DNA from 2 places in the Pedobacter sp. MR2016-19 genome. Region 2 is predicted to be linked to the other one. Evidence: riboswitches for the same ligand, from Rfam matches in the RefSeq annotation. Region 2 holds a riboswitch; the other holds the start of a gene.

Region 1 (6,825 bases), on a different contig from region 2:
AACGCAGGCTGGATAGTTGCGAAACATAACCAATTAATGGTGGGCCAAACAAAAAAGCAAAATAACCAATACTCGAAACCATGGTTATGGCTTTACCAGCAGGTACTTTTTTATTGTTGCCCGCTATGCTATATACCATAGGTACAATACTAGAAACGCCAAGACCAATAAGCATAAAGCCAAAAATGGCAACAATCAGATTCGGGAATATTACGGCAAGTGCCATACCTATGGATATAATGGCACCACTGATCTGCAACAGGTTTTTCCGTCCAAATTTACCGATCAAATATACACCCAAAAACCTTCCGCTTGCCATCATAAACATGAACGATGCATAACCTATAATTGCCTTATTATGAGGTAACTTTACCACATCTTCGAAATAAATCGCGCTCCAATCGAACATTGTACCTTCTGTAGCCATACTACAAAATGCAATAACCCCCAATAACACTAAAATACCTTGAGGCATGGTAAAAAACTTTGTCTTTTCCATTACGGTATCTGGCTTATTATAGTTTAGCAACTTTTTCCAGTTAAGGGCTACATTGGTTAAAGATATGAGGGCAATAATCCAAAAATGGGTATACATGCCTAATTTTAAGTTAACCAAACCGAGCGCAATTAATGCACCGGTTAAATTCCCGATGCTCCAGGCGCCATGAAAAGAACTCATAATAGGTTTGCCGTAATAGTTTTCGCCGGCAACACCCTGTGTATTTAAAGCGATGTTACAAAGATTACCTGTTATGCCGAAAAAAACCAAAAAAACAGCCAATTGCCAACCAGTGGTGGCTAATGCTAAAAAAGTTAAGGCAATTGCATATAATGGTGCAGTTGCCCTGAGCATTTTTTTACTGCCAAAATGTGTGGTCAGTTTTGCAGAAAAAAACATGGTAATGATCTGTCCAGCAGGTAATGCAAAAAGTATAGAACCTAATTCTGCATCATTTAAACCCATTAAAGCTTTAAAAGTTGGAATCCTACTCGCCCAACTTGCAAAACAGACCCCTTGCATAAAGTAAAAAGCTGAGATGGCTAAACGGACTTGTTTTGGAGAGCTTTGTGCAAATACAGGTGTATTTTCTTTGTTAACTAAAATTTCCTTGCCTTGCGTACTTTCTTCCAAAATTGATATTTTAAATAATAGATTAAGCTGCAAAGTTCCTTAAATCTATTGGAAATACCGACTATTTTTTGACTTTATATCAAAATATTTGCAGTACAAAGGGTTAAAATATTAGATTTTCCATTTTTCCAATTTATATGCACTATCCCAAAACATCCATTCTAAGCGGGTCGCCATTTCGAAAACATCCAGCATTTTTTGTTGAGTTGCGGCATTAGCCTGTGTCGCCAGTTGATTTGTAATATCAATTGCTTTTTCTACTGCTGCTGCAAATTCGATTCCTGCATACATATCAATCCATCTTTTATAGGGATTTTGATCGTTGGTCTGTTGTGAGAAAATATGATCGCCTACTGCTTTGTAAATCCAAAAACATGGCAAAACAGCCGCTGCTCCTATTTCTACATTGGCGTATGCAGCCTGACTAAGAATATAATTGGTGTACAAAAGTGTAGATGGAGTGGGTTTCACTTCGCTTGCTAAACCAAATTCTACAAAGTAACTTTCGTGCAAACTACGCTCGGCAAAAATAGCGCCTGTAGAAAACCCGGCAAAAGCCATTACCAAATCTGCATCTTGCATACGCCCACTAATGGTGCTTAGCGTCCGCCCAAATTCTAAAAGGTAATAGGCATCCTGTGCTAAATAGAAAATAAATTTTTCTTTTGGTAAGGTACCATTGCTCAGCTCCGTATTAAAGGGCATGGTTAAAATTTTATTATAAATGGGTTTAACCCGTTCCCAGACATCGTCGCTCCACTTCATTGGATAATTAATTTTAAAGGTTCGAAAAAGTGGTTTAATGGCCCATTACCTTCACCTGTTTTCACTTCACTACCAGTTTGTAAAGCCTGGCTGATGTAGTTTTTTGCATTTTTAATTGCGGATAATAAATTGTTGCCCTTCGCCATTTCGGCAGCTATAGCTGATGAAAGTGTGCACCCCGTTCCATGTAGATTTTTAGAAGCAATAAAGGCACTTTCCAACACAACAGGTGCATCTTTCCCACAAATAAAAACATCATAAATCATAGGCCCCGTTAAATGGCCTCCTTTAACCAAAACTGCTTTTGCACCTTTTTCGATGATTTTCTCCCCTGCCGCAATCATATCATCGAGGTTATTGATTTCTTGTTCCGAAAGGATTATGGCCTCATCTATATTTGGTGTAACCAAACTAACGATGGGGAATAATTTTTCTACCAATTGGTTAACGGTATCGGGTTCGATTAAGCGGTGACCGCTGGTAGCGACCATTACCGGATCTAAAATAACAGGAACAGATTGATTGTAAGCTTTTAGTTCTTTTTCAATCACCTGTACCACTTCGGCACGGTTAATCATCCCAATTTTAATGGCCACTGGCGCTATATCATCCAATACTGCCTGTAACTGATCTTTAATCATTGCGGCGGGAATACCATGCACTGAACGCACCCCTAATGTATTCTGTGCAGTTACCGCCGTGATTACCGATGTACCAAAACAGCCCAAAGCCGAAAAGGTCTTCAAATCGGCCTGAATACCAGCCCCGCCCCCACTATCTGAGCCTGCTATTGTTAATACATGAATATAATTCATTGCTAAAGACTTCATTTTTGTTGTACAACTTCAGGAGTCTTCAAATGCAGAGGCATTTTATGCAATTATTGCAGACAAACTAATTTCCTACGCCGGCATAATCCGGATCAGGTTCATTTATAAGGCATAGGGTTTGAGGCGTAGGGCATAGGGTTTAACCTTCTGCCTTTTTACCTTATCCTTCACCTATAAAATGGGTATATTCTCAGCCAACTTATTTGAAGGCACCCCTAAAGTTTTATTTTGTATCGCAATATAGGGCTTAGTTTTTATTCTTTGTTTATAGAAATGAATTATATGCAAAGAGTTGTCAACTTAACAGCAAAAGGCCTAATAAAGTTGACAACTCCAAAAAAAAATCCCGATATAAATACCGGGATTAATAATATATGTTTACCAATCAGATACTGAAACAAGTTCAGTATGACGGTTGGATAATAATTAAATATGTATTGCTCTGTTATCAGTTGCCGCAAGAGCTGCTTCTTTTAACGCTTCGGTATACGTTGGGTGCGCATGGCAAGTACGTGCAATATCTTCTGCAGATGCGCGGAACTCCATTGCAATAACGGCTTCAGCAATCATATCAGCAGCACGCGGGCCAATCATATGCACACCTAAAACCTCATCAGTTGCAGCATCAGCCAAAACTTTAATGAAACCATCAGTATCCATGCTGGCTTTTGCACGTCCACTAGCTTTAAATGGGAATGAACCCACTTTATATTTTGTTCCTTTTTCTTTCAGTTGCTCTTCTGTTAAACCAACAGATGCAACTTCAGGCCAGGTGTAAACAACCCCCGGAATTAAGTTATAGTTGATGTGTGGTTTTTGTCCTGCGATGGTTTCTGCGACATAAGTGCCTTCATCTTCGGCTTTGTGCGCCAACATTGCACCAGTAATTACATCACCAATGGCGTAAACACCAGCAACCGAAGTTTCTAAATGCTCATTTACAGGAACTTTTTTTCCTCTTTCTTCTACTGTAATCCCTATTTTATCTAAACCTAAACCTTCGGTATAGGCCGTACGACCAACAGCTACAATGCAATAATCAGCGTCGAAATTTACGGCTTCACCCTTCGCATTTTCTGCAGTAACCGTTACTGTTTTACCATTATTTGTAGCACCGGTAACTTTATGATTCATAAAGAATTCCATGCCCAGGTTTTTCTTCAATACGCGTTGAAGTTCTTTACCTAAACTTGCATCCATTGTTGCAATGATGGATGGCAAAAACTCAATTACTGAAACTTTTGTGCCTAAACGGGCGTAAACAGAACCTAACTCCAAACCGATAACTCCGCCGCCAATTACAACCATCGACTTTGGAACTTCTTTAATATTTAAAGCCTCTGTTGAAGTAATGATGCGTTTTTTATCAACTGGCAAAAATGGCAAGGTTGTAGGTTTAGAACCCGTAGCAATGATTACATTTTTAGCGGTTAAGGTCTCCGTAGAACCATCAGTCTTCGTGATTAAAACTGTGTTTTTATCGACAAAAGAACCAACGCCTTCGTAAGAATCGATTTTATTTTTCTTGAACAAATAAGTAATACCGGCCGTATTTTGTGCAACAACATCGTCTTTACGGGCGATCATTTGTGGCATATTTACTTTAAGGCTTTTTAAATCGATACCGTGAGTAGTAAATGTATGAGCAGCATTATGAAAATGCTCTGATGAATCTAACAAGGCTTTAGACGGGATACAACCAACGTTTAAGCAAGTACCTCCAAAAGTTTTATATTTTTCTACTACTGCAGTTTTTAAACCTAACTGAGCACAACGGATTGCGCCAACATAACCGCCCGGCCCTGAACCGATAACAACGACATCGTATTGCATAATTTCTTGAGAATTTTGATTAGCCAAATGTAGGGAAAAAAGGCGGAAAGCTGAAAGTAGATTAGGCTATAGAAATTGCTTATTAGTCATTTGTTTATCAGTTATGGCTTATAGCATTAGCTTATGGTTCACTATAAGGCTCAATAGGATATTCTATAAAAGTTCAAAAGTCCATAGCTTGCTGAGCGTATAAAATATTTTACTTTAAAAGGATAAAATGTTTAATCTAACCCAATGAAACTAATGCCACCTCTTAAACCCCTTGCCCAAAAGTGAGTAAATTACTATCGGGATCGAGCATAGCAAATTCCTTTTGCCCCCATGGTTTTGTTTGCAAATGCCCATTCGGATGAATGCTTTGTTTAGTATCCAGCATCCATTTGTATAAACCCTCTATATCATCTGTACGGATATAAACTTGTCCATAGTTTTCTTTCGGATCAAGTGTTTCGAATAAAAAAAAGTGAATCTGAACATGATCTTTTTGCACCATGAGGTAATCCTTAAAATTGTCGACCCCAATATCTTTAAAGCCTAATTTATTCACATAAAAATCTCTGGTGATTTCTTTATCACGCATTGGAAGTTTCGGATTGATTTCTGTTAGCATATTTTTTTATTTCAAAAATGAGGAATTTTCTCAAAAGCAGCACTTGATCGAAATCATGAAATTCAATAGTTCGCTCTAACCCTGCTTAGTGTTTCAGGAGCTATTTTAAGATATGAAGCAATCATTTTAACAGGGAAAACCTGTATAATGTGTGGCTTTACATTTTTTATATAATTATATTTTTGGACAGGGCTTAATGCATTGTCGAAAAGGTAAGTCCGGTAATTAGCCTGATCAAAAATTCTTCCCAATTGTAAAAAAGACTGTGACCTGGCAATCAGCTCGTGCAGGTTAATTAAACTCAATTCAATTACTTCTGCATCCTCAAATGCTTTAATCGTAGTATCTGATGGCATTTGTCCAATCAAACTCGGGTGATTAAACATCCATTCTTTGGGTAGGTGCAGATCAATGATTGTTTCAACTATGCCATCAGACTGAAATTGAACAAAAGATCCAGATAGGATGAAATAGACAGATTGGCAAATCTCACCATGGTGCAATACCCTATCGTTTTTCTTAAATATTTTTAGCAGGGCTTTTTCTTCAAAAAGAAGCAGATCATGAGATGAAAATGTTCCGACATCGGCTAAAATTTCCTGAGCTGACTGCATAAACTAAATTATTTCAGAGGATGAAATATCAAAACAACTTATTGGTTGGCGGCTTTTCTGGTAATTAAATAGCCAACAACCAAATTTGGAACCCAGCACAGCCAGGCAACAACCAGATAGGCTTTTGAAAAATCGCCATAAATAATGGTCAAAATTGGCAGCCAGATCCTTAATGTTACCGCAGCAAAACAAGCGGCATAACTATAAACCATCATTTTTTGATGTTTTTCAACTTCTCCTTCTTTAATATGTAAATAAGCTTTTAAAGTAGTGTAAAACCAAATGATACCTAAACAAATAAATCCAGCGGATGAAATCCATCCACCCGTTGCAAAAAAACCAATATAAATACCAGCTAATGCGCTAAGCAGCACAGCAACCACATAAACCTTCCCCACTTTTCGGTGTAATGCCATTCGCCTGTTTCTCATTTTCGAACTGAATTGTGTCCAACCGATTAATAAAGCGATTCCTCCGAAAATGATATGCGTATAAAAACCAATGTTCCAGAAAGTATTGCTTAACAGCTCAACCGACTTTGAATTTAATAACCCAAATTTTCTATCGATCAAAAAATAAATCATTGGATAGAGTCCAATCAGCAATGCAAAAGTTGCGAATAAAATCCATAATCCTTTTTTTACCATATTAAGTTCTGTTGCTTTATGCTAAGCTAGTTAATTTTCAAGAACTAAATCAATTCCTTTTGCAGCATAAATTCTTTGGCATTGGCAAAACTGAGGAAAAGCTCATCAGCGATTTTTAGTTTTTGATCTGCACGCACGTTATTCTGTATAGCGTAACAGGTAATACCGGCAGCCATAGCCGATTTAACACCATTCAGGGTGTCTTCAAAAACAATGCACTCCTCTTTCGCTATCCCCAACCGCTCCACACAAAGATTGTAACTTTCGGGATCAGGTTTTGATTTGCTTACATCTGTACGGGTGATAAACAAACTGAAATATTTGGCCAAACCATTGCGTTCAAAAACAGCTTCAACATCAATTTTAGGACTGGCTGTAACCACTGCAAGCGTAA
Region 2 (6,825 bases):
AGTATTGGGCAAAACATAGCCCGGTTTTATTTCCCATAGTTGGCTCGTTAAAAAATAACAGTTTTAACTATGAAGGTAAAAACTATGAGTTACCCAGGCATGGATTTGCCCGCGACCATATCTTCAGTTTCGAAAAAATAAGTGAAAACGAAGCTGTTTTTACGTTAACCCAAAATGAAGATACGTTAAAAGTATATCCCTTTGATTTCGAGCTGAAACTGAGGTATAGGCTAATCGACAGGAAACTGAATTTAACTTATGAAGTAATAAACACCGGTACTGCCGAACTTTTATTTTCAATTGGTGCGCACCCGGCATTTGCGGTGTCTAATACCCCAAATACTGTTTACGAAGATTACTATCTGGCTTTTAATGCTGATGAGAAATTAAACTATTGGAAACTTGAAGATGGTCTGGTGGCCGATGAAACCAAAAATATCGAGCTTAATGCACATCAGCTAAAGCTTAAACATGATTTGTTTTATAACGATGCGTTGGTTTTTAAAACCCTGCAAAGCAACTGCATCAGTTTGCTTAACACTAAAAATGATTATGGCCTGCATTTCCATTTCGAAGATTTTCCATTTTTTGGAATATGGGCGGCAACAGATGCGCCATTTGTATGTTTAGAGCCTTGGTGCGGAGTTGCTGATGGCGTTAACCACGATCAGGAATTAACACACAAAGAGGGCATAATAAAGCTTGAGGCAGGCAAAAACTGGTCGCGCTTTTGGGAAGTGGAGTGTTTTTAAACTCGTTTTTTATTGATTGGTTATTTATCAAAGTAACGCGTAGTTCTTTATCTGGTTAAGATTTTTTTTCCAGCTAAAGCGATAACCTGCTTAATGTTTCTCTGGTTACCCCAAGATAGGATGCAATAAGTGTTTTCGGAATCCTTTGCTGTAAAGATGGATATTGGTTGCACCATTGTTTGTAACGCTCGCCGGCATTGTTACTCAATAAAGCCAATACCCGCTTTTGTAAAGCCATATTGCCTGTTGTATACTTTTTCCTGAAAAAATATTCCATTTTGCGTGAAGAGTCACAAAGCTTTTCCTTGTTTTCAAAAGAGATGGAAAGTGTTTCGGTATCTTCTATACAGTCTACATTTAAAGTGGCAGGCATGCCGGTATTAAAAGCATTTGGGTCTGAAAACCACCATTCTTCCATAGCTAACTGTAAAATATATTCTTTTCCTTCATTATCGGTATATGAAGATTTTACGATGCCTTTCACAACAAAATGTTCCTGGCTGGCTACATCACCCGCCTGGATAATGTACTGATGTTTTTTGTACTTCCTTTTGGTAAAAAAAGATGCAGCATGTTCAAATTCTTCATCTGTTAAACAGATAATCTGGTGAATGTGTGCTCTTAAAAAATCTAATTCCATGTTTATGATGCAAACAAATGTACTCTTTATTCCAGATTTTTAAACTCAATCTATTTGTTTTGATGAAACATTGGCGTGATAATCATCACATTAAAATAGTGATATATGTCCTTTACTAAAATTTGTGCTTGCATTATGTTTGCAAAACACAACACACAAATGAAACTTAAATTATTAGCCTTAATCGCCGTATCATCATCTTTAATTTGCCTAAAGGCACATGCCCAGAGTTTAGCAAAAATGAACTGGTTTAACGAACCCGAAAAATGGGAAATTAAGGATAAAAACACCTTTAGCATGTTCGTTCCTGCCAAAACTGACTATTGGCGGATATCGCATTATGGTTTTACGGTTGATGATGCCCCTTTTTATTATGCTACTTATGGTGGAGAATTTGAGGTGAAAGTGAAAATTACCGGAAATTATGTAACCACTTTTGATCAAATGGGACTGATGCTTCGCATTAATGAAGAAGAATGGATTAAAGCAGGAGTTGAATTTGTTAATGGGAAACAAAATGTAAGCGCCGTTGTAACGCATAAAACGAGCGACTGGAGCGTAGTAGAACTGGAACAAGCACCTGCATCAATCTGGATGAAAGCGATAAGAAAACTTGATGCAGTAGAAATTTTCTATTCATTTGATGATAAAAAGTATACCATGCTGCGTACCTGTTATTTTAAAGATAATGCCCCGGTAATGGTTGGCCTTGTAGCTGCCTGCCCTGACGGGAAAGGTTTTAATGCTACATTCGAAAATTTTAAAGTTACGCCTACGCCAGATCAGCGCAGGTTGGATTGGGCAAAAAAACAACAGAATTAAATAAGACTCACCCGTACCGTTATTTTGAGCGATTGCAACGCAACCGAGAACCCGAAGGCTCAGCGAAGCTAAATCTATCTAGAGCGTATTTTTTTGACTTAGATCTCCCCATTTCGCTGTGCTCCAGTCGAGATGACGCGAAGATTTCCGCCTGCGCGAGAATGACGACCTTTCTAGCAATTGTAATTAAATCTGAGCCAACTGATCAACTAATTCCTTAAAACCTGGTCGCTCTAAAGGCACTGTAGCCAAACAGGCATTTCTAAGTTCACTGATCATTTTATAAACTTCCACACCCACCGCTTCATTTTTTAAAGAAAGTAAATCATCAAGCAGATAACCATAAGCGCTTACTTCTATCCGTTCCAGTAGCATAGCCGTTTCAGTAGAAGTTTTATCGTAAAAACTGGCTGCACCAAAATCGCCGAACAAAGTGCTACCCTCATCATCAATCAAGGTATTGTGTGCATATAAATCGCCATGCATAATGCCCGCTTCATGTAGTTGAGCCGCTAAAGAAGCAATGGTTTTAGCGATGCTGATGATCTGTTTTTGGGAGAGTTTTCTGTCAGCAGGAAAAACATCCCTTGTACAGCTTTCTAAACTTGGCGGATTGCCAAGATTGTAAAAATGATTCGGAATCAGATCCATAACCAAGCCTTTTTTATCATCCGGATGGTGCGCAATCTGTCCGATCAGGTTAACCAAACCCGGATGGTAGCCTGCAGCAATATAGGCAGTCATTTCATCTTCAGGCAGGCCATCACTAGTAACATTTCCCTTAAATATTTTAACGGCTACTTCAGTAGTTTCTTCTCCAATTGTTCTGTTGGCTTTCGAAATAACACCCGATGCACCCTCACCTAACAAATGGCTGATTTCTAAATCGTGCCAATGGATTAATGAAAGTGTTTCTACAGCCGGCGTTTTACTAAAGTTATTGCCTGAAAATGCAATCCACGAAAGTTTTGGCAGTTGCGTAATCCATTGCGGCAATTCATGCAATTTATTCGCCGCAATCCGCAATAATGATAAATTCTGGCAATTGCTCAATTCATCGGGCAGTTGCGCCAAACGGTTGCCCGAAAGCATCAGTTTTTGCATCCTTTTGCAAAGGCCAATTTCCTTAGGCAGTTCAGCAATATTGTTATTGGTTAAAATTAACCAGCGTAAATTTGGGTTGATCGACTTCGGAGGTACCATTTCAATCCGGTTGGATTTAAAACCAACAATATCCAGCGAAGGGCAATCGCCCAGTACTTCAGGTAAAACCGTGAAAAGGTTTTCGGAACAGAAAAAAATCTTCAGCTTCGTTAACCGGCAAAAATCTACCGGTAGGGCACTTAGCTTGTTAAAAGAAAGATCCAATACTTCCAAAGTATCAGCCAACTCGAATATTTCTCTGGGGAATTCCGTTAAATTTTCAGAAAGCTTTAAAGATACTGCTCCTTTAAGTTCGCCACTCTGTAGTGCTAACAGGTTTTGCATAGGTGTACTGGTTTCTAGTTAAGACAACGAAGATAGGGGTTTTTCTTAAGTCGGGAGTTGATCAACGCATAATCCCACATGCGTTCTTAATTCATAAGGAACAATTTATTTAATAAAATAAACAACTTTGCAGGGCTTTTAGGTTTTTGGAAATGACACCGTGTAGTCGAAGTGAAGAATTATTAATTGAACCATATAAGACATAAAAGGATCATATAAGCTCAATATCCTTAAATGTTCTTCAATGTCTTATATGGTAAAAACTTTACGCCCTGTGCGCTTTGCGGTTAAAAAAATGGAAAATGTAAGATGGATGATGGAATTGATTCTGCTCTACCATTTATTAACCCATTTAAATAACCATCATTCACTCACTATATTACAAAAAAACTAAATAGATTTCATCTATATCTATAACTCCTCCAATACGCAACAACAATTAAACCTAGCGCATTTTTTCTAACACCATAACCCAATTTATTTTTTTATTTGCATTAGAAATTTAATCGCATATATTTACAAAAAACTTTAGGGGTGCCTACGTGCTGAGAAATACCCTTTGAACCTGATGCAGTTAGTACTGCCGAAGGGAAAAGTGAAAGCAATCTTAATATTGCTTTCTTTTCGACCTCCATTTTGGGGCAATCTCTATAGTTTTTCCAATTTTTCAAAATATGGAAGTAACTATAAACAATCAAAACTATCTGCTTAACGAGGCCTGTTCTATCGAACAGATGCTTGCTGCTGTCATTTCAACCGAAACGAATGGCCTTGCCATAGCCGTTAACCAAACTATCATTTCCAAATCTGTTTGGGATACACATGTGCTAAACCCAGGCGATCAGATTATACTCATTAAAGCCACTCAGGGGGGGTGATATAATTATTAAATGAGAGAATGACAGAATGCGCCATGTCTCTCTTTCAATCAATCACTCATTCTCTCATTCAAACATTTCAAAATGAAACAAGAAAAAACACCAAATCAGGAAGTCATCAGCCGCAGTCCATTTCCGGCTTCACGCAAAATATTTGTACCGGGCAAAATTCATAATATCCAGGTGGCCATGCGCGAGATCAGTTTAACGGAAACCAAAATCCACAATGGCTTTGGCTTAACTGAACCTAATCCGCCTGTAACTGTTTATGATACCAGCGGACCATATACCGATCCCAATGCTGTTATCGATGTAAAAAAAGGGTTGCCACGACTAAGGGAACAATGGATTAAAGACAGGCTTGATGTAGAAGAGCTTCCCCAATTATCTTCTGCTTACGGACAACAACGCCTTGCTGATGAAAAGCTTGATGCCTTACGCTTTAATTTTATCAAAAAACCTTATAGAGCGAAAGCTGGCGCCAATGTATCGCAGATGCATTACGCAAAAAAAGGCATTATCACAGCAGAAATGGAATATATTGCCATTAGGGAAAACCAACAGATTGAACTGGTGAATGCACAATTGGGCGATCAGCACGAGGTAATGAACCACCAGCATCAAGGCAATAGCTTTGGCGCCAACACCCCAAAAGGATACATTACGCCAGAATTTGTGCGTGATGAAGTCGCTGCCGGACGTGCAGTAATCCCCTGCAATATCAACCATCCTGAACTCGAGCCGATGATTATTGGCCGCAATTTCCTGGTGAAAATGAATGCCAATATCGGTAACTCAGCCGTTACTTCTACCATCGAAGAAGAAGTAGAAAAAGCCGTTTGGGCCTGTCGCTGGGGTGCCGACACCATTATGGATTTATCAACAGGGAAAAATATCCACGAAACCCGCGAATGGATTATCCGCAATTCGCCAGTACCCATCGGTACCGTTCCGATTTATCAGGCACTGGAAAAAGTAAACGGCAAAGCCGAAGACCTGACCTGGGAAATCTTCCGCGATACGTTGATTGAGCAGGCCGAACAGGGCGTTGATTATTTCACCATCCATGCCGGGGTATTGCTTCGTTATGTGCCATTAACGGCAAAAAGAATTACCGGAATTGTTTCGCGTGGCGGATCGATCATGGCGAAATGGTGTTTAGCACATCATAAAGAAAACTTCCTTTACACACATTTCGAAGAGATCTGTGAGATCATGAAAGCTTACGATGTAGCATTTTCTTTAGGTGATGGGTTAAGGCCTGGATGTATTGCCGATGCGAACGATGCTGCACAATTTTCAGAACTCGAAACCCTTGGCGAACTCACTAAAATAGCCTGGAAACATGATGTACAAACGATTATCGAAGGGCCAGGACATGTACCCATGCACCTGATTAAAGCAAATATGGAAAAACAGCTTGACCATTGTGGTGAAGCTCCTTTTTATACTTTAGGCCCTTTAACTATCGATATCGCACCTGGTTATGACCACATTACTTCAGCCATTGGTGCCGCGATGATTGGCTGGTTTGGAACAGCGATGTTGTGTTATGTCACCCCAAAAGAACATTTAGGCTTACCAAATAAAAAAGATGTAAAAGATGGTGTAATTACCTATAAAATTGCGGCACATGCGGCTGATCTGGCTAAAGGTCACCCCGGTGCACAATACCGTGATAATGCTTTAAGTAAGGCAAGATTTGAATTTAGGTGGGAAGACCAGTTTAATTTGTCGCTCGATCCGGATACGGCAAAAGAATTTCATGATGAAACCTTACCTGCAGAAGGTGCCAAGATTGCGCATTTCTGTTCAATGTGTGGACCAAATTTCTGTTCGATGAAAATTACACAAGACGTGCGCGAGTATGCTGCAAAACAAGGAGTAGCCGCAGACGAGGCTTTGGCTAAAGGCATGGAAGAAAAATCGAAAGAGTTTACTGAAAAAGGAAGCGAAATTTACTCTTAACCGATATGGAACTGATCGTAATTGCCAAACCAACCGTTTTTAAAGAAGAAAGTAACCTGATCAACCAGCTTTTCGAAGCCGGTTTACAGGTTTTTCACCTACGCAAAGAAAACGTTGATGAGGCAGCATACCGGGAGATTATTGAAGGAATTTCATCCGAATACCATCCACGGATTGCTTTACATCATTTCCATTCGCTTGCTAACGATTATAATATCCAGCGGATCCACCATACAGAAAATTTCAGGAAGGAAAGGGATAATGTGGAATTGCCAGA

The links. A riboswitch is a leader RNA that binds a small molecule or an ion and turns the genes downstream of it on or off. The one in region 2 is predicted to bind thiamine pyrophosphate.
Region 1: it holds a riboswitch for thiamine pyrophosphate, as region 2 does, so the genes downstream of both, thiD (bifunctional hydroxymethylpyrimidine kinase/phosphomethylpyrimidine kinase) here and thiS (sulfur carrier protein ThiS) in region 2, are expected to answer to the same signal.

Annotation. Positions count from the first base shown of each region.
Region 1 covers NZ_JADCNK010000006.1:12,896-19,720, forward strand. The annotation lists gene IM793_RS10235 (MFS transporter) at 1-1,132, opposite strand, end outside; gene IM793_RS10240 (TenA family protein) at 1,244-1,897, opposite strand; gene thiD (bifunctional hydroxymethylpyrimidine kinase/phosphomethylpyrimidine kinase) at 1,894-2,712, opposite strand; TPP riboswitch at 2,779-2,954, opposite strand; gene lpdA (dihydrolipoyl dehydrogenase) at 3,154-4,560, opposite strand; gene IM793_RS10255 (VOC family protein) at 4,814-5,170, opposite strand; gene IM793_RS10260 (Crp/Fnr family transcriptional regulator) at 5,233-5,784, opposite strand; gene IM793_RS10265 (DUF2306 domain-containing protein) at 5,823-6,431, opposite strand; gene IM793_RS10270 (HAD family phosphatase) at 6,476-6,825, opposite strand, start outside.
Region 2 covers NZ_JADCNK010000001.1:185,945-192,769, forward strand. The annotation lists gene IM793_RS00825 (aldose 1-epimerase family protein) at 1-752, shown strand, start outside; gene IM793_RS00830 (Crp/Fnr family transcriptional regulator) at 826-1,392, opposite strand; gene IM793_RS00835 (DUF1349 domain-containing protein) at 1,552-2,214, shown strand; gene IM793_RS00840 (leucine-rich repeat-containing protein kinase family protein) at 2,401-3,702, opposite strand; TPP riboswitch at 4,223-4,311, shown strand; gene thiS (sulfur carrier protein ThiS) at 4,377-4,580, shown strand; gene thiC (phosphomethylpyrimidine synthase ThiC) at 4,665-6,548, shown strand; gene IM793_RS00855 (thiamine phosphate synthase) at 6,554-6,825, shown strand, end outside.